DNA from 4 places in the Alcanivorax sp. MD8A genome. Region 1 is predicted to be linked to each of the others. Evidence: predicted binding sites of a transcription regulator. Region 1 holds the regulator's gene; each other region holds the start of a gene.
The links. The regulator PhoB, encoded in region 1, activates phosphate uptake and scavenging genes when phosphate is short. The targets are predictions, from matches to a motif close to TGTCATANNNNTGTCANA.
Positions count from the first base shown of each region.

Region 2: a site for PhoB is predicted at 1,714-1,731, ahead of A15D_RS10090 (choice-of-anchor I family protein). Genes of this name have one in related genera too.
Region 3: a site for PhoB is predicted at 2,298-2,315, ahead of A15D_RS12085 (CDGSH iron-sulfur domain-containing protein). Genes of this name have one in related genera too.
Region 4: a site for PhoB is predicted at 3,003-3,020, ahead of A15D_RS09375 (glycerophosphodiester phosphodiesterase). Genes of this name have one in related genera too.

Region 1 is NZ_AQOQ01000003.1:20,023-24,857, forward strand. It holds gene rd (rubredoxin) at 1-127, opposite strand, end outside; gene A15D_RS02145 (chorismate lyase) at 355-924, shown strand; gene ubiA (4-hydroxybenzoate octaprenyltransferase) at 1,302-2,174, shown strand; gene phoB (phosphate regulon transcriptional regulator PhoB) at 2,475-3,179, shown strand; gene phoR (phosphate regulon sensor histidine kinase PhoR) at 3,235-4,545, shown strand; gene A15D_RS02165 (TIGR00730 family Rossman fold protein) at 4,614-4,835, shown strand, end outside.
Region 2 is NZ_AQOQ01000016.1:30,943-35,777, forward strand. It holds gene A15D_RS10085 (NAD(P)/FAD-dependent oxidoreductase) at 1-1,544, shown strand, start outside; gene A15D_RS10090 (choice-of-anchor I family protein) at 1,802-3,712, shown strand; gene A15D_RS10095 (DUF1244 domain-containing protein) at 4,113-4,421, opposite strand; gene A15D_RS10100 (ABC-F family ATPase) at 4,441-4,835, opposite strand, start outside.
Region 3 is NZ_AQOQ01000022.1:45,032-49,866, forward strand. It holds gene ppc (phosphoenolpyruvate carboxylase) at 1-1,136, shown strand, start outside; gene A15D_RS12080 (hypothetical protein) at 1,163-2,005, opposite strand; gene A15D_RS12085 (CDGSH iron-sulfur domain-containing protein) at 2,005-2,253, opposite strand; gene A15D_RS12090 (GNAT family N-acetyltransferase) at 2,368-3,219, shown strand; gene A15D_RS12095 (1-acyl-sn-glycerol-3-phosphate acyltransferase) at 3,241-4,026, shown strand; gene yeiP (elongation factor P-like protein YeiP) at 4,268-4,834, shown strand; gene A15D_RS12105 (aminopeptidase) at 4,834-4,835, shown strand, end outside.
Region 4 is NZ_AQOQ01000014.1:59,474-64,308, reverse strand. It holds gene A15D_RS09385 (GNAT family N-acetyltransferase/peptidase C39 family protein) at 1-600, opposite strand, end outside; gene A15D_RS09380 (patatin-like phospholipase family protein) at 992-2,176, shown strand; gene A15D_RS09375 (glycerophosphodiester phosphodiesterase) at 2,149-2,934, opposite strand; gene A15D_RS09370 (sulfotransferase) at 3,068-4,231, shown strand; gene A15D_RS09365 (glycosyltransferase) at 4,347-4,835, shown strand, end outside.

The DNA of each region.
Region 1 (4,835 bases):
CACAGTCCGGGCAAACCCAGTCTTCCGGCACGTCGTCCCAGGCGGTACCCGGGGCAATACCTTCGTCCGGCAGACCTTCGGCTTCGTCATAAATGAAACCGCACACTACACATTCCCACTTCTTCATGGTGAACCTCATCGGATTGAAGTAAGCACTCGCTTACTCTGCTACATACAGGGTGTATCTCGGGGGTCGTTAACCTATCGGGGCAGCGCCCAAAAATCAATGACACTGGGCGCTGTCATATTCGGTCGGCCCGGCCGGTTTTCGCCCACCATTGCTGGTGAGCGGTCCCGCTTGCTCTCTGCACAACCATGGGCCATAGTCCGCCGGCCTGAAGCCCGGAAGATGCCATGCTGCCTGCCGCCCTGCATCCTGACAGCCTTTGGCGCCCGCTGGAACAGCTGGTGCTGCCCCCGATAATCCGCGACTGGATGGCGGATCCCGACTCGCTCACTCGCCGGCTATCCCGCTACGGCGCCTTCCGTGTCGTCCCCGGCTTCCATGCCCATGCGGTTCCGCGGGCCGATGAACGGCAACTGCTGGCTCTCCCTGCCCGGCAGGTAGCACTGATTCGCGAAGTCACCCTGATGCTGGATGACACCCCGGTGGTCGCCGCCCGCAGCGTGCTGCCGGTCACCAGCCTGACCGGCGCCAACCGCTCACTGGGGCATATGGGCAGCCGCTCACTGGGGCTTGAACTGTACAAACGGCCCCTCTGTCAGCGCGACCAGGTATGGGCAAGGCTGGCCTCCCCCGGTCAGGACCTGCCCGCCTGTTGGGGCCGCCAATCCCGCTTCATCAAGCGTGGTGCACCGCTACTGGTAGCGGAGTATTTCCTGCCGGCGTTGTGGGAGAAGGTGGGAACAGAGCTGCAAGCGACAAGCTTCAAGCTGCAAGGCGCGGAAGACGGCCCGATCTGACCGGCAGACCAGGGCTTTTAAAGGTCCATCGCGGATTAGCCGGAAAACAGGTTGTGTCAGGCGTCTGACGTTCGACCAAGCCACGCAAGTCTACCTCAAAGCTGTGAAGACCTTTTAGGTTATTCGCAAGCAGACGGCCAAGAGCGCAAGGACGGCTTTTCTCTGTGGGCCCAGTGCTCTCTGTGGTGAAAACGCGTTTGATCCAGACCAGGAATCGCGCCGCGAGCGACGCTCCTACGGCAATTCGGGAGGAGTCAATCGGGCTTTTCCCTCAGTGATCTCCGTGACCTCTGTGGTAATAACGCTTTTATCTTCTCAGCTTGAAACTTGCAGCTTGTCGCTTGAAACTCTTTTCGCCCCTGACAACTGGATGTCCCATGTTTGCCTTTGTTGAAAACCGCTATCCCGCCCTGTGGCCCTACCTTCAGCTGATGCGCCTGGACCGGCCCATCGGCACCCTGCTGCTGCTGTGGCCGACGCTGTGGGCGGTGTGGATTGCGGGGGCCGGCACCCCCAGCCTGAAAACCATCGTGATCTTCTTCCTGGGGGTGGTCATCATGCGCGCGGCAGGCTGCGTGATTAACGATTTTGCCGACCGGGATTTCGACGGCGACGTGGAGCGCACCCAGGGCCGCCCGCTGGCCACTGGCGCCATCAGCAGCAAAAAGGCGCTGGCACTGTTCGCCGGGCTGGGACTGCTGGCCTTCGTGCTGGTGCTGTTCCTCAATGAACTGACCTTCTGGCTGTCCTTCGGCGGCCTTGGGCTGGCCGTGCTTTACCCGTTTACCAAACGCTTCACCTTTATGCCGCAGCTGTTTCTGGGGGCCGCCTTCAGCTGGGCCATCCCCATGGCCTTTGCCGCAGAAACCGGCGAGGTCCCGGAAATCGCCTGGCTGCTGTATGTGGCCAACGTGGTATGGACGGTGGCCTACGATACCCAGTACGCCATGTGTGACCGTGAAGACGACCTGAAACTGGGCATCAAGAGCACCGCCATCCTGTTTGGCGATGCAGACCGGCTAATGATCGGTGCCCTCCAGGGCCTGACACTGCTGGCTCTGGTCATGGTCGGCCACCGCCTGGGCTTCAGCTGGCCCTGGTACGCCGGCCTCATCGCTATGGCCACCACCTTCCTCTATCAACACACTCTGATCCGCTATCGCGAACGCTGGCCCAGCTTCCATGCCTTCCTGAACAATCACTGGAGCGGGGCGTGTGTGTTTGTGGGGTTGTATTTCCAGTACTTTTGAGTGACAGGCTCCAAGCTGCAAGCTACAACGCGGGTCAGGGTTTCAGGTTCTGCCATGCCGTGCCCGCGCTGAAAACGTCAGGCGATGCAAACGCCGGCAATACAAACCGGTTACCTGTTCTTTCCCGCCCTGAATCGCGGCGCCCTGGTCAAATAGGTGGCTCCTCCATAAATCCGCGTTGTCGCTTGTAGCTTGCGGCTTGCATTTCCCCCACATCCGGCTCAACTTGTCATACGCATGTCATAAAAGAGCAATCTAATAGGGCACCAACAAAAGACAGACAGGCGAAGGAAGGAAGCCATGTCCCGTAACCGAATTTTGATTGTTGATGACGAGCCGGCCATTCGTGAAATGGTCGCTGTCGCTCTGGAACTGGCGGATTTCGATGTACTGGAAGCCGAAAATGCCCAGCGCGGCCACGAGATCATTGTCGACGAGCGCCCGGATCTGGTACTGCTGGACTGGATGCTGCCCTCCGTGACCGGTATTGAGCTGGCCCGCCGCCTGAAGCGTGATGAGACCACCAATGAAGTGCCGATCATCATGCTTACCGCCAAGAGTGAAGAAGACAACAAGGTGCAGGGCCTGGATGTAGGCGCCGACGACTACATTACCAAGCCGTTTTCCACTCGCGAGCTGATTTCCCGCATCAAGGCGGTGCTGCGTCGCTCTTCCAGCGCTGCCGCCGAAAAGGCCATCGAAGTGGAAGGACTGTGCCTGGATCCGGTCAGCCACCGCATCAGCGCCAACGACGAGCCGGTGGATATGGGGCCAACCGAATACCGCCTGCTGGAGTTCTTCATGAGCCATCAGGAACGGGCCTACTCTCGCACCCAGCTGCTCGATCAGGTGTGGGGTGCCAATGTGTACGTGGAAGACCGCACCATCGACGTGCATATCCGTCGTTTGCGCAAGGCGCTTGCCCCCTACGGATTTGACCGCTTTATCCAGACCGTTCGCGGTACCGGCTATCGCTTCTCGGTCAAGGCCGCCAAGGCGAGCTGATACCAATAATGTGTTAGGGTGCGTTAGCACTCAGTCTGACCCCACAAGGGCAATCATGAAAGCCAGCCTGGCCAAAGAAGTTAATCGTATTGCCGGCCTGATCGCTCTCGCCGCTCTGGCCGCCCTCGCCGTTGGCCATATCTGGCCACTGCTGGTGGGCCTGGTGGGTTACATCTTCTGGAGCACCCGGCAGCTCTTCGCCCTCTACAGCTGGCTGGTCCGCGATGACCACACCGAACCGCCCGATAGCATCGGCCTGTGGGGCGAGTTCTATACCCGACTCGAGCACCTGTTCCAGAAAGAACGGCGCGCCCAGGAAAACCTGCAAAGCATCATTCACCGGGCCCAGCAATCTGTGAACGCCCTGGAAGAAGTGGTGATCCTGATTGACCAACATGGCTACCTGGAATACTGGAATGCCGCCGCAGAGCGTTACATGGGCTTCAACGCCAGCCAGGATTTGGGGCAGCCACTGACCAATCTGATCCGCCACCCCAGATTTACCGAGTACCTTCACCTTGCTGATTTCCGTGAGCCTCTGGAAATTCCGTCGCCGGTAAACGACAACCGTATTCTGCAATTCAGGGTGACGGAGTTCGGCGTCGGCGAACAGCTTCTCATGGCACGTGATGTCACTCGGCTCCATCACCTTGAACAGATGCGCAAGGACTTCGTTGCCAATGTCAGTCATGAGTTGAAAACGCCACTGACTGTTCTTAAAGGCTATCTGGAAACCCTGCTCGACACCGTGCCCGAAGAACAAAACCGGTTGCGCCGTGCGTTATCGCAAATGGAAAGCCAGTCCGATCGCATGGAAGCCCTGGTCACGGATTTGCTGCTGCTGTCGAGACTGGAAAACACCGATGCCGATAACGATCGTCAGGCCGTCGCGGTGCATGGCATGCTGAATCGCATGCGCGAAAACGCCCTGGCATTAAGCGCCGATAAAAAGCACCAGATTGAACTGGATGTCCCCACTGAGGCCCGGCTGGTCGCTAACCCGGCCGAACTGGAAAGCGCCTTTGGCAACCTGATCACCAATGCCGTGAAATACACCCCCTCGGGCGGGCTGATCCAGATTCGCTGGTGGCAGGACGAAAAAGGCGCCCACCTGTCTGTTACCGACAACGGGCTGGGCATCGACCCCGCGCATATCCCCCGGCTAACGGAACGCTTTTATCGTCCCGACAACAGCCGGGTTACCCAGACCGGCGGCACCGGCTTGGGCCTTGCTATTGTCAAACACGTGATGATTCGCCATAACGGTAAACTCGACATCAAAAGCGAGCTCGGCAAAGGCAGCACCTTCACCTGCCATTTTCCAACGGAAAGGCTGGTAAACCGGCCCACTGCGGTAGCAGGATAACGCCGTTGCCTTCTGCCTCATCTGCCGCCGCAACATCGACAAAACAAAAGACGCCAGCAGGAAACAAGATGAAAAAAATCTGCGTTTATTGCGCATCCAGCACCGGTAACGATCCTGCTTTTGGCGCTGCAGCCCAAAGACTCGCCGAGGCACTGGTCAACCACGATCTGGGGCTGGTCTATGGTGGTGCCAGCGTCGGCATCATGGGCGCCCTGGCCAACGCAGTCATGCAGAAAGGCGGTGAGGTGACAGGCATCATCCCCCAAGCCCTGTTACGCCGCGAAATTGGC
Region 2 (4,835 bases), on a different contig from region 1:
GCGCTGCGACCGGCAATGTCGCCGCGCGCAAAAAGACAGCGGCAACGCCCAAAAAGGCTGCGCGAAAGAGTGCAGTCAAGCGCAAGCCAGTAATCAAACCGGTATCGGTATTGATCGTTGGCGCCGGGTTTGCGGGCATTGGTATGGCGATCCGGCTCAAGCAGGCCGGCATCGAGGATTTTCTGATTCTTGAGCGGGATACGGCTGTCGGCGGTACCTGGAGGGATAATCAATATCCCGGTGCGGCCTGTGATATTCCGTCCAACCTGTATTCCTATTCCTTTGCGCCCAACCCCAACTGGTCACGCAGTTTCTCAGGCAGCCAGGAAATTCTTGGTTACATCCAGCATATGGTGGCCGAGTTCGGTCTGGAAAAACACATCCGTTTCCAGCAGAACGTGGCCGACCTGAGCTTCGATGAGAAGGCGGGTCTCTGGACAGCGACCACTGACAAGAAGGAAATGTTTGCCGGTCGTGCCGCCTTGATGGCGCAGGGTCCGTTGTCCACTTTCGGCTTCCCGGACATTACCGGTATCGACGACTTCAAGGGCAAGAAAATCCACAGTGCTGATTGGGATCATGATTATGATTTCAGCGGCAAAAATGTGGCGGTGATTGGCACCGGTGCCAGTGCCGTGCAGATCATTCCCGAGCTGGTCAAGGTGGCCAAGCATGTGAAGGTGTTCCAGCGCACTCCCGGCTGGGTGTTGCCACGGCCAAACTTTGTCACGCCGGAGTGGAACAAGCAGTTGTTCCGTAAGCTCCCTGCCAGTCAGCAGGCCATGCGCAATCTTCTCTACTGGGGTCATGAAAGCATGGCGCTGGCGTTTATCTGGAACTCGCCGCTGACGCGTCTGACCGAGCGATTGTCCAAGTTGCATCTGCGCACCCAGGTGAAAGACCGCTGGCTGCGTCGTCAGCTGACGCCGGATTTCACCATCGGCTGTAAACGGGTGCTCATGTCCAATGACTATTACCCAGCACTGCAGAAAGAGAACGCCAAGCTGATTACCTGGCCCATCGCTCGCATCAGCGATAACGGTATTCGTACCGTGGAGGGTATTGAGCACCAGGTGGATTGCGTCGTGTTTGCCACCGGCTACAAGGTTTGCAATGCCAGTACTCCGTTTACGGTGAAGGGGCTGAACGGCCGAGTCATGGGGGATGAATGGAAGGGCGGTGCGCAGGCCTATAAAAGTATCAATGTGTCCGGCTTCCCCAACCTGTTCCTGACCTTCGGACCTAACTCTGGCCCTGGGCACAACTCTGCGCTGGTGTACATGGAGTCTCAGCTGGAGTACGCACTCAAGGGAATTCGCAAGATTGTGGGCGAAGATTTGAAGGTGCTGGATGTGAAAGAGGAGGTGCAGGCCCGTTACAACAAGAGTATCCAGAAGCGGCTGGCGAAAACCAACTGGAACTCCGGCTGCAAGAGCTGGTACCTCACTGAAGACGGGTTCAATGCCACCATGTATCCGGGGTTTGCGACCCAGTACGCCGCCCAGATGTCGGAATTCAAAGAAGAAGATTACCAAACCGCCTGATGAGAATTGGGTAGGGAGTGGAGTGCTCCCCTGGTTTTTCCGGTGAACGCGGGCCTTTGGCCCGCGTTTTTTTATGGTGGATCGCGGGTTGCGGCAATCGGGTTTTCTTCTCCTCCGCGATGCCCCTTGTGTGTTGCCAGCCATGGCGTACCGAAGTGAGCCAAAAAACTGTCACACGAATGTCGTTCAACCTTAACCCCTGATCGGTAAAACGCAGTGTTCACCATTGCGTACCAATACAACCGAAGGGGATACCGATGAAATCCTGGCATTTTTTGGGGGCTGCCACGCTGGCAGCGATGCTGGCTGCCTGTGGCGGCGATGACAGTAATGACAATAACAGCACGAACGAAACCGGTGACCCGGTGGCAGAGGTGACCCCGGCTTCCATCAAGCTGGCGTTTTCCGGCCGTTATCAGGCCGGCAGCTTTGATGCCTCTGCAGCTGAAATTCCGGCCTATGATGCGGCCAGCCAGCGGTTGTTTGTGGTTAATGCTGAAGCCGGGGAGCTGGATGTGCTGGATCTGAGTGATCCTTCTGCGCCGGTGAAATTGAGCAGTATCAATGTGTCTGCCATCGCGGCAGGTGCCAAAGTGAATAGTGTGGCGGTAAAAAATGGCCTGGTCGCCGTCGCCATTGAAGCGGACCCTAAAACCGATAACGGTTTTGTCGCGCTGTATCAAGCGGACGACCTGACCCTGTTGGGCAGCACCGAAGTCGGCCCGCAGCCAGATATGATCACCTTTACGCCGGATGGCATGACGGTGCTGACCGCTAACGAAGGCGAGCCCAGTGACGACTACAGCGTGGACCCGGAAGGTTCCATCAGCATTATCAACGTGACAGACACCGGTTCTCCGGTCGTCACCCATGCCGACTTTTCTGGTTTTAATGCCGCTGACCTGCGTGAAGCCGGGGTGCGTATTTATGGACCGGGTGCGTCTGCTGCCCAGGACTTGGAGCCGGAGTACATTGCAGTTTCTGCCGATGGGGCAACCGCATGGGTCACGCTGCAGGAAAACAATGCGCTGGCCAAGCTCGACATCGCCACGGCCACCGTCACCGACATTCTCCCCCTTGGCGAGATTGACCGCAGCCAGGCCGGCAAGGGTATTGATGCCAGCGATGATGATGAAGTGATTGATATCAAGACCTGGGGCGGAGTTGTGGGGCTTTACCAGCCCGATGCGATCCATGCTTACAGCGCCAATGGCAGCACCTACCTGGTGACCGCCAACGAAGGGGATGCCCGTGCCTGGGGTGAGGATAACGATGCCTATTGGGGTGAAGAGGCCGATGATTCGGAAGATCCGCCGGTGCTGTGTGAGCCGGATGCCAGCCAGGGCTTTGTGGAAGAGTTTCGTGTAAAACACCTTGTTCACACCGATGGCTTCGACCGTCGCTGTGGTGATGACATGCCTCCCCAGCTGCGTGAACTGGCAGCAGGTGCACTGCTGGATCCGACGGTGTTCGGTTACTGTGGTGCTGTCGCGGGTGACCCGGAAGGTTGCCGTGATGATGATGTACTCGGCCGATTGAACATTACCTGGACGGCCGGCTACAAAACCGATGCGGCAGGCGACCCGGTGATGTACAACGCTGCAGGGGTTCAGGATGATGCGGGTGACCGCATCATGTACGACACGCTGTACAGCTACGGCGGCCGTTCTTTCTCCATCTGGGATGAAGACGGTGTGCAGGTGTTCGATAGTGGTGATGCCATTGAGCAGTTCCTCGCAGGCGACGATTGCAAGCTGGGGAGTGACCGGTCCATCGACTGCAAGACCTGGTTCAACAGTGGTCATGACGAAAGTGGCGCCATGGATAGCCGCAGTGATGCCAAGGGGCCGGAGCCGGAAGGCCTGACCATTGGTGTGATGGGGGAAAAAACCTTCCTGTTCCTGGGGCTGGAACGCATGGGGGGCGTGATGGTGTATGACATCACGGATCCGACCGCACCGATTTTCCAGGACTACCTGAACAGCCGTGAACTGTGGGACGGGGAAGACCCGGACAATGGTAACCTGGCCGGTTTTGGTGATCTGGGTCCGGAAGGGCTGGTCTTCATTCCCGCCAGCGATGCGCCGCAAGGCAAGCCGCTACTGGTAGTGGGTAATGAGGTCAGCGGTACCACCGCGGTGTATGAGGTGCTGGTGTCAGAAGAGTAAGGCGCTAAGTCCACTGCGATTCGGTGGGCATGGTTTGGTTCATACGGATCAACGGGAATGCCTCATAGCAATGCCCATTCCGTAGGAGCGTCGCTCGCGGCGCGATTTAAGACCAGGATCAAAAGCGTTTTCACCACAGAGGGCGCAGAGTTCACGGAGAAAACCCCGTTTTCCTTCCTGAGCACTGTGCCCTCTTTGGTGGATCTGTATTTAACAACGGCTATCGCGCCGCGAGCAACGCTCCTACGGAAAGGGAGGGGAGGTTTAGATCGGGTTTTCCCGGGAATCCCGTAGTGACCGGCTCTGGTCTGCCGTGGGAGCTGTGGTTCCACGGCGATGCTTTTGGCCGGTTTTCAGCCTCTAGCAGTCGTCCGACGTCAGACCACCGACCAGATTTTTATCACGATTTGGCTTTTTGTTTGGCTTCAAACGCCGCCAGTTGTTCCGGTGTGGCGGGTGCTTGAAACTTGTCCTTCCATTCGTTGTAGGGCATGCCGTAGACCCATTCCCTGGCCTGCTCATAATCCAGTTCTACTTGCCGTTCGCTGGCGGCCGCAGAGAGCCACTTGGACAAACAGTTTCGGCAAAAGTCCGCCAGGATCATCAGGTCGATATTCTGTACGTCCTTGTGTTCATCCAGATGCTGCAGCAAACGCCGAAAAGCGGCGGCTTCCAGTTCGGTTCTGGTGGTCTGGTCGATATCGGTCATGGGGGCTCCTGCTCTGTTTTCAGACGTCTATGCTACGCAGGTAGTCATCGTAGCTGCCACTGAAGTCACGAATGCCTTGCGGGGTAATTTCCAGAATGCGCGTGGCCAGGGAACTGACGAACTCCCGGTCGTGACTCACGAAAATCAGTGTGCCTGGGTAGTTTTCCAGTGCCAGGTTCAGGGACTCGATGGATTCCATGTCCAGGTGGTTGGTGGGCTCATCGAGCAACAGTACGTTGGGCTTGGTCAGTGTCAGTTTGCCGAACAGCATGCGGCCCTGTTCGCCACCGGAAATTACCTTGACGGATTTTTTTACCTCGTCGTTGGAAAACAGCATACGCCCCAGAGCCGCACGCACGGCCTGTTCGCCGTCGGCGGTCCATTGTGCCATCCAGTCGAACAGGATCATGTCGT
Region 3 (4,835 bases), on a different contig from region 1:
TGTTCGAGACGCTGGATGATCTGGAAGGCGCGGAGGCTTCCATGCGCGCGCTGCTGGCCATGCCGTTCTACCGGGAGCGTGTGGCCAGTGGGCAGGAGGTCATGATCGGGTATTCCGATTCGGCCAAGGATGCCGGCTTTCTCGGCGCGGCCTGGGCACAGTACCGGGCCCAGGAAGCCCTGACTGCCTTGTTCGCCGAGCACCAGATTCCGCTCACCCTGTTCCATGGCCGCGGGGGCTCTATCTCTCGCGGTGGTTCCCCCACTCGCATGGCGTTGTTGTCCCAGCCGCCGGGATCGGTGGCTGGCCGTATCCGGGTGACGGAGCAGGGGGAAGTGATTCGCTTCAAGTACGGTCGCCCGGCGGTGGCGGTGTTCAATCTGTCCCAGTATGTGGCGGCCACCCTGGAGGCAACATTGTTGCCGCCCCGCGCGCCCAAACCGCAATGGCGTGAACAGATGCAGATTCTTACCGACGTGTCGGTGACGGGGTATCGCTCAGTGGTCAAAGAGGAACCGGAGCTGGTGCGATACCTGCGTACCGTCACCCCCGAAACCGAGCTGTCACGGCTGGCGTTGGGCAGCCGTCCGGCGCGCCGCAAGAAAGATGCGGGGATTGGCTCCTTGCGTGCCATTCCCTGGGTCTTTGCCTGGACCCAGATTCGGCTGATGCTGCCTGCCTGGCTGGGCACCGGTGCGGCACTGGAAGCAGCCCATGTGGATCCCGGGCAAAGTGCCCTGGTGCGGGAGATGGCAGAGCACTGGCCGTTTTTCCAGGGCGTGGTGGATATGCTGGAGATGGTGCTCGCCAAGGCCGACCTGAACGTGGCGGCCTGGTATGAGCAGCGTCTGGCTGGTGGAGATGCCGGGCTGGAGGCGCTGGGGCAATCCCTGCGGGAAAGACTGACCGGCGCGGTCGGGGCGCTGAGCGCCCTGACCGGGCGAGAAGATCTGCTGGATAATAATCCGGTGATGCGTTGGTCTATCCGGGTTCGTGATCCCTACACCGACCCGCTGCATTTGCTACAGGCCGAACTCATGGCCCGTTTGCGTGAGCAGGACGGCGATGAAACCCTCGAAAGTGCCTTGATGGTGACCATCGCCGGTATTGCTGCCGGGTTGCGTAACACCGGGTAGCGGGTTGGGATCCTGCCCTGTGTCTGCTACTCACAGGCGTTCAGGGGGGAGGCTTCAAGCATCAGGCCGGCCTGCTGGTAGGCCTGCTGCACGCGGCCTTCCCTTTTGAGAATCGACAGCCCGCGATCCAGTGCTTGTTGCAATAGCACTGCTTCGGGCCACTGTCGCGAGATAGCAAAGTGGCGGCTCCCGGGCAGACACAGCATGCCGCCTGGCAGGGGGGCGAGCATCACGGCATCTACCGTCAAATGCTGGCGGCCGTGCTGTAGTGGTGGCGCTAACAACAGATCTGCTCGACCGTGGTTGACCCAACGGACCATGGTCATCCAGTGATTCGCATCCAGCAATTCGGCATGGGGTAATGTCTGCAGCAGCTGCCAGTCGGTGTCCCATTGGCTGGAACTGACGATCCGATACTGTGCCAGCTGCTGGAGCTGGGTGAGTGGTGTGTTGCCGGCCACTGTCTCGCGACCATACAGCTGTGCCAGATTGCTGCCGACGGGGAGCACGGCGTCGCTGGCCGCGAGTCCCGGTGTCGCTTCGATATCCTTCAGCCAGAGGCTGGTGGCTGCCGCGGGGAGCTTGCCACGAGAGAGCTCAAGCAGGGTCCGCTGGTAACTGTTGATGATTTCCCATTGCGGGTCGTGGGCATAACCGGCGGCGATCAGGGCCTGTTGAAACAGCGCCACATCTACCACATCGCGACGTAGACAGGGACCGTGGTAATCCGTGATGTTGGCAAGCGTGCGCTTACCCAGCCAGCATTCATAATCCCGGTAGACATCCGCCGGTACCGCAAGGGGCAGGGGTACCGGGTCTGCCGCCAGAGAGGCGCTCAGTACCAGCAGGAGAAACCACCCGAGGCGCATCAGGACCGCTCCAGCCGGGCATGGCTGCCATCACAGATTTCTCCGCGCTTGCTGTGCTTGCAACCGCAGAAGAATACGATCTGGTCGCGGCGGGCAGTGAAGGTCACCGGGACAAAGTCGGTGCCTCGGTGGCTGCCATCACACCAGGGCTGGTTCTGGCTCAACCCGCAGGCACACCACTGCACGGTTTCCCCTTTTTTCACTTCCAGGGGAAAGGGGAACCGCGCCGCAATCACCGCTTTTTTCATCCTTTAATCCCTCATCATCCCTGCCTTTTGCGTTGTCTCCGAAATGTCACGCTAATGTCACTGCGTTGCCACCGGGGTTGGCAACACTGGCCGAAACTGCCAGTGGAGTACGCCATGCTTGCGCAAGCCGCAGGAAAGATCAAAGCACTGAGCCCCCAACTCAAGGGAGCCCTGGTCAAACCGTTTGCCGCCACGGCGGATATTCTGCGTTTTCCCCGTGAGTTGAATGAGGCGGAAAATCAGACTCGCTTTGTGGCCTACTTTACGCGCTCGCGCCGTGAGATTCTGAGAGTGCAGCGCATGCGCTACCGTATTTTTTCTCAGGAGTATGGGGCCAGTTTCAGTGCGCCGTTTGGTCTGGACCGGGACCGCTATGACAAGCACTGCCTGCATCTGGTGGTAAAAGATACCCGCAATGGCGAGATCGTTGGCTACACCCGGGTGCTGCCGGGGGACCGCCTGAACCGGACGGGCGGTTTTTACTCCAGCGGCGAGTTCGATCTGTCCATGCTGCGGCATCTGGATGGGCGCCTGGCCGAGATTGGCCGCACCTGCATTCACCCTGAGCATCGCAGCGGTGCCGTGATCACCGTGCTGTGGGCCCGGCTGGCCCAGTACATGATCGAGAATGATGTCCGTTACCTGCTGGGCTGTGCCAGTATCGCGCTGAGCGAAGGGTACAACGTGGCCGGGGTACAGCAGCGGATTAACGAGAAGCACCTGAGCGCCAGCCGGCACCGTGTGATTCCCCATTTGCGGTTGCACAAATTGCCCGGTGACAGCACGGAAGCCAATGCCAAAATGCCGCCGCTACTCAAAGCCTATGTGCGCATGGGCGCGCAGATTTGTGGTGAGCCCTGCTGGGACCCGGATTTCAATTGTCTGGATTTCTTCGTGCTGATGGATGTGAACGATCTGCCCGCCCGTTACGTTCAGCATTTCATGCAGCCTGCCCAGGCCGTATAACGTGGCTAACGGATGCCCCGAATGAATGAAATGAGCGAGAGCGTCAGCGTTAATGCGCCTGAGCAAGGCCGCAGTTGGCCCCAACTTCGCCGTGTGTGGCGGGTGTTGCGCATCGTCGTTCATCTGCTGTGGGGATTTGTGCTGGCGTTTGTGCTGGGCGCATTCTGGTGGCCTCAACGGCCCGCGGTATTGGCCGCCAAACAGCGTTGGTGTCAGCGTTTTTTGCGTATTCTCGGGGTGCGCCTCACGGTGACGGGTGAGCCGTTGGGGCGCCCGGTTTTCCTGGTCAGCAACCATGTCTCGTGGCTGGATATCCCGGTGATTGCCAGTCAGCGGCATCTGTACTTTTTGTCCAAGGCAGAAGTGGGCGACTGGCCGCTGATCGGTCATCTTGCCCGGGCCGTTGGCACTTTGTTTATCCAGCGCGGCAGTGGCGAGTCGGGTCGCAAGGCGGGTGAAATCGCCGGCCGGCTGCAGTTGGGGCATACCGTGTTGGTGTTCCCGGAAGGCACCACCACCGACGGCACCGGGCTGCGCCGTTTCTTTCCCCAGTTGTTTGACGCTCCGCTACAGGCAAATGTGCCGGTGCAGCCGCTGGCGATTCGTTACCTGGATAGCATGGGCGCCCCGGATCGGGCCATGGCGTTCATTGGTGACGATGAATTTCATCATCATCTGTGGGCCATGCTGTTGCGACGGGAGATTCGCGTGCGGCTGCATTTCTGCGCGCCGTTGACGGAGCACGGAGAGCGCAAGGCACTGTGTGAGCAGGCGCGTGTTCGTATCGCGGAGCAATTGTCCCACTGACAAGAGGCTTCGCTTGCAGGCAAGCTCCCACATTGGATTCTTGCCATTGCTAAGGAGGGCGCGGCCGTCTGACCGCGATGGACCTTCATTCGCGGTGGAACCACCGCTCCCACAGTTCCGGTGACCCTTGTGTGAGCATGCTTGCAAAATAGGCAGAGCGGTCACCGGTGTGCGGGTGTGAAGCTTGCGCGGAGTGTTTGTTGTAGTATTGGCGCATCGAAATTTCAGGAACGCCTCTCCCATGACCCGCGCCAGCGAACTCAAGAAATCCGACGTTATCGAAGTCAACGGCTCCCTCTATGCCATTCGCCAGATCGAGGTGCAGTCCCCGTCTGCCCGTGGGGCTGCCACCCTGTACCGTGTGAAGGCCAGTGCCGTGGGGGGCGGGCCCAAGTTCGAAGAACGCTTCAAGGGCGATGAGGATGTGACTACAGTAGAGTTGTTGCGTCGTCCCGTGCAGTTTTCCTATGTGGATGGCGAGGATTACATCTTCATGGACAACGAGGACTTTTCCCAATACCTACTCAAGCAGGATGACATTAGCGACGAGTTGGCCTTTATCACCGAAGACACGGAAGGGGTACTGGCCCTGAAGGTGGACGATGCGGTTATCGGGCTCGAATTGCCGGCGTCAGTGGTGCTGGAAGTCACCGAAACGGCCCCGGCCATGAAAGCGGCGTCAGCGTCGGCCCGGACCAAGCCGGCTACCCTCAACACTGGCCTGGTGGTGCAGGTGCCTGAGTATATTGTGGAAGGCGAAAAGGTGCGGGTGAATACCGCCGAACGCAAGTTCATGTCACGGGCCTGAT
Region 4 (4,835 bases), on a different contig from region 1:
TTCACGCCATAACAACAGTTCCTCGGTGGTGTCTGCAGGCTGGTTGCGCAGGGCTGCAAGCGCCATCAAAAGACAAGCCGGGCCGCAGGTGAACGGGGTGCTTTGCTGCACCCAGGGCAAATGAATCTGTTCTGCGTTGGCTGGCTGGTAATGCAATCGCTTCTGGTATCGGAGGGCGTCTTGATGGTCCTCGTAATAATCCGGTGCCAGGCCAAACAGCCGGTAGCCACGTTTTTCATACAAGGCGATGGCTGCAGGGTTGTCCTTGCGCACTTCCAGTCGAAGGTAGAGTCGACGTTCCTGATGGGCATATTCTTCCGCAGCATCCATAAGCTGTTCCCCAAGGTGTTGGCCACGAAAGCCGGGATCCACGGCAATGGAATACAGACGCGCCAACCGGGTGCCGGGCTGGAGCAGAACCAGGGCATAGCCTCCCAGTTCCCCTTCCCGCTCTACTACCATCAGTCCGGCATGCTGGCGCTTTAACCATTTTCGGAAACTGCGGCGGGAGAGCCGATCGGAGGAAAAACAGCGTTGCTCCAGACGGGTAAGGGCGTCCAGATCGCTGGGTAGGGCAGGGCGTAGAGAGAAGGTGTTCATGGTCCTCGGAAGAACGGTTGTATTCGCCTGGGGCTTGGGGAACCTCTGAATAACTCCTTGCGTGCTCAGCGTGGCCTGAAGGGTGTAGCTGTTGTGTTTTGTCGCAACGGGCAGGGTGGTTCCCTTTCCTGGCGGCAAAGCGCAGCAGATGCGCCCCTCTTGACCCATAGAGGGGGCGAACCAGCCTGAAAGACTGAGCACGCAAGGAGTTATTCAGAGGTTCCCTAGCATAAGGCACCTGTGGCACCCGCAACCAGCGGATTCTTGATGCGCGAAAAGGGTAATCGGCACAGCGGTTGCAACGTCATGTAAAAGCCCGTCATCCGGCGTTTGTAGAGTCTGGCAGGTGGCGATGGCTGTGGGCATACTGGAGGCAACCAAGGAGGCGTTGATGCAGCAGAAGGATCCGGTCCGTGGACTGGTGTTATCCGGTGGGGGAGCCCGAGGGGCGTATCAGGTAGGCGTATTGTCGGCCATGGCAGACATGCTGGATCGCGGCGTCCCCAATCCTTTTCCGATCATCTGCGGCACCTCTGCGGGCGCGATCAATGCGTCTGCACTGGCTGCCAATGCGGGCAACTACCGTTCTGCCGTGCGGGGGCTGGAGCGGGTATGGTCCAACATTACTGCCGAACAGGTTTACCGCACCGATTTGTATGCTTGTCTGCGGGGGATTTTGCGCTGGTTTTTTTCCGGGTTCACCACCGGGCGGACTCCCGAGCGCAGTGCCTTGCTGGACAACCTGCCGCTGCAACGGTTGTTAAGCTTGGTGGTCAATTTTCAACGCATTCAGGGCAACCTGGATCAGGGGCATCTGCGTGCACTGGCGATAACCGCTTCCAGTTATGCCACAGGAGAGTCCGTCAGTTTTTTTCAGGGCAAAGATGATCTGGCTGAATGGGTGCGTGCGCGTCGCAAGGGCAAGCGTTCCACCATTGGTGTCGAGCATCTGTTGGCATCGGCGGCGATCCCGATTCTGTTTCCTGCTGGCAAGGTTGATGGCGGTTATTACGGTGATGGAGCCTTGCGCCAGTTGGCACCGCTAAGCCCTGCCTTGCATCTGGGCGCTTCCCGGCTACTGGTGATTGGTGTCTCTGGCAATGTCAGTGCAGGGCACCAGCGCGTCCTGAGCGGCTATCCGTCCATGGCCCAGGTGCTGGGACACGTTCTTAACAGCGTGTTTGTCGATACCCTGGAAGGGGATGTGGAGCGGCTGGAGCGCATCAACAATACGGTCAGGGCGTTGGGAGAAAGAGCGCGCCGCAAGCACGGTATTGCCCTCAAGGAAGTGGATGTACTGAAGATCTACCCCTCGCGGCCGATCGATGAAATCGCTGCGGAGCATATCGGGGAGCTGCCCAAGGGCCTGCGTTTCTTCTTGCGTGGGTCGGGTGCGACCCGTTCGCCGGGGGCCAGCGCTATGAGCTACCTGCTGTTCGAGCCCGGTTTCACCAACGCCTTGATTGAAATGGGCCGCAAGGATGCCTTGGCCCGCAAAGAGGAAATCCTGTCGTTCTTCAGTGACGAACCGCTTTACCGACCGGAGCCTCAGTCGGAAACGGAAGACGAGGCGTAACGCTGCCGACTGCGGAAGTGGCTGACGAAACTGGTGGGGTAGTCGGTGATGATGCTGTCTACCTTGAGTTTGGCCAACCGCTCGGCTTCAGTCAGATCATTGACGGTCCACACCGACACTTTCAAACCTCGCCGGCGTGCCCGGCGCATCAACGCCGGGGTGACCAGGGAAAAGTGCGGAATCACCCAGCTACAGCCCAGGCCCTGGGCACGGCGGGTCGGTTGCAGATAGCGGTACTGGCAGACGTAGCCACGCTCGATATCCGGTGCCATGGTGCCGATCATGCGCAGAAAGCCGGTATGACTGGAGGTGATCACCACCCGCGATTGCAGTTGCTGGTCATGGATCATGTGGCTGAGGTGGTGGGCCAGTTGATGCAGCACGTGGCGGTCGGCCCCTTTCACTTCAAACTGAAACCGCATCTGCGGCCCGCACAGGTCGACCACTTCCTGCAATGAGGGAATGCCGGTGGGGCTATGCCAGCCGGGAGTGTTACGTCGAGCATCCATGACGCCCAGCTGCGCTCGCGTATATTGCCGCACGTTGCCGCGAACGCCTGTGGTTCGTGTGACATCGCTGTCATGTAGCACAATCAGTTGACCGTCAGAGGACAGCCGTACGTCCAGTTCCATCTCCGTGACACCGGCCTCGACGGCCACCTGAAAGCTGGCCAGGGTGTTTTCCGGGGCTTCGCCACGGGCGCCACGATGCCCGACGAGGGCGGGGTGCAGGTGGACAGGGGTTGCTGGAGGAGTCATGGCAATATTCATACGGGCATTGTTTGCGAGAAAGATGACAGCGCTGTGACCTGGACACAAGAGGGTAAGGTGTCATTTTTATGACTTATCGCAAGGCTAGCCTTGCGCAGTAGGTTACCGAGGAGCCAGTCGATTGAATAACGCCCTGTCCGTCATCAAACAATACCTGCGAGGTATTCCGGCCAGTGCCTTTCCTGATTACGGGATTGGCCGGCGCGGAGCATCGTTGCAACGGCTGTTGGTGATCGTGTTGTTCTGGCCGGTATTTCTGCTGGTGCAGTTGATCAATGGGGCGGGACTGCTGCTCGACTATGTACTGTTTCCGGACTTTCGCCGAGTTACGGTGCGCGAGCCTTTGTTTGTCGTGGGGGTGCCACGCAGTGGCACGACCTTTCTGCACCGGTTGTTGGCGCTGGACCCGCGTTTTACGACGACGGCATTATGGGAATTGCTGTTTGCTCCATCCATTACGCAACGTTATTTCTGGACTGCTCTAGCCTCACTGGATGCGAGAATCGGCAAACCGGCCGGGCGCCTGCTTCTGTGGCTAGAGCGACGTGTGTTGGGTGGCCTGGATGGTGTGCACAAGACCGGTCTGCTGGACCCGGAAGAAGACTACCTTGGATTGATTCCGGTGTGGGGCTGTTTTCTGATGGTGCTGGTGGTGCCATCTCCTTCCTTGTGGCGCCTGACGTTTCTGGACCGCGATGGCTCTCCCGCAGAAAAACGCCGGCTAATGGCGGCCTATCGCCGTTTTGTGCAGCGGCATTTGTATTTCCATGGCCAGGACAAGCAGTTGCTGTCGAAAAACCCTTCGTTTACTCCGTGGATGCAGACCCTGGCGGACGCCTTTCCTGATGCGCGCTTCATTGGCTGCCTGCGTAATCCGGATGCCTCCGTGCCCTCACAGATCAACTCGATTCTGATTGGAGCACGGCTTTTCGAGGGGCGTGACACCACCACTTACTGGCGAGACGGGTTCATGGCGATGCTGGATTATTACTATCGGCATCTGCTGGAGGTGCTCGACACCCTTCCTGAATCGCGACAGGGGTTATCGGTCATGGAAGTGTTGGCAGATCGTCCTGCAGAGGTTGTTGCGCAACTGTACATTCGTTTCGGTTGGACTCTCGATCCGGCGTTCCGCGAACGTCTTGCGGAACAAGACCGCAAGGCAAAAGGCTATCGCAGCGGCCACCATTACGATCCGCAATCGCTGGGTGTCAGCGCAGAGGAGCTGAACGCGGTATTTGGTTGGGTCTACGACCGCTTCGGTTATTCACGGCCCGAGGCCTGAATGTCTTTGCGTGATCTGCCGTTGACTCATCGGCTGTCACATCTTGTCGCAAATTCCCGTTGGCTTTTTGTTGCTTGTCACAATTCGGAAATGGCCGCTGGTAATACTCGCGGCCATGGATACCAAAACGCTTCGTGTACTGTTTGTGGTGGATGCGATCAAAGGCCGGAATGGCGTTGGTGCCTATTTCCAGGATCTGGTATCGCATCTTGAAGACCGTGTAGAGCGGGTGGAACTGGTGCAACCCTGTTTGCAGGATCCCCACCCCTGTCAAGGCGCATCCATGCCGATTCCCGGTGACCCGACCCAGCGTCTTTTCTTTCCCCGGATACGTGAGCTCAGTGCTCTGGTGTGGGAGATGAAGCCCCACGTCATCGTTATTCCCGGCCCCGGCATTTTCTCCATGATCGGCTACTGGATTGCCCGAAAATGGGGAATCCCTGTTTGCGTTACCTTCCAGACGGATTACAACCGACTGGTAGAACTCTATTGGGGCAAGCGACTGGCCAAGCTGGCCGGGGGCTTTCTGAACTGGATCAACCGAACGCTGTTTCAGGGAAGTGAAACGGCGGCGACGATCTGCGAATCCATGATTGCCCAAGCC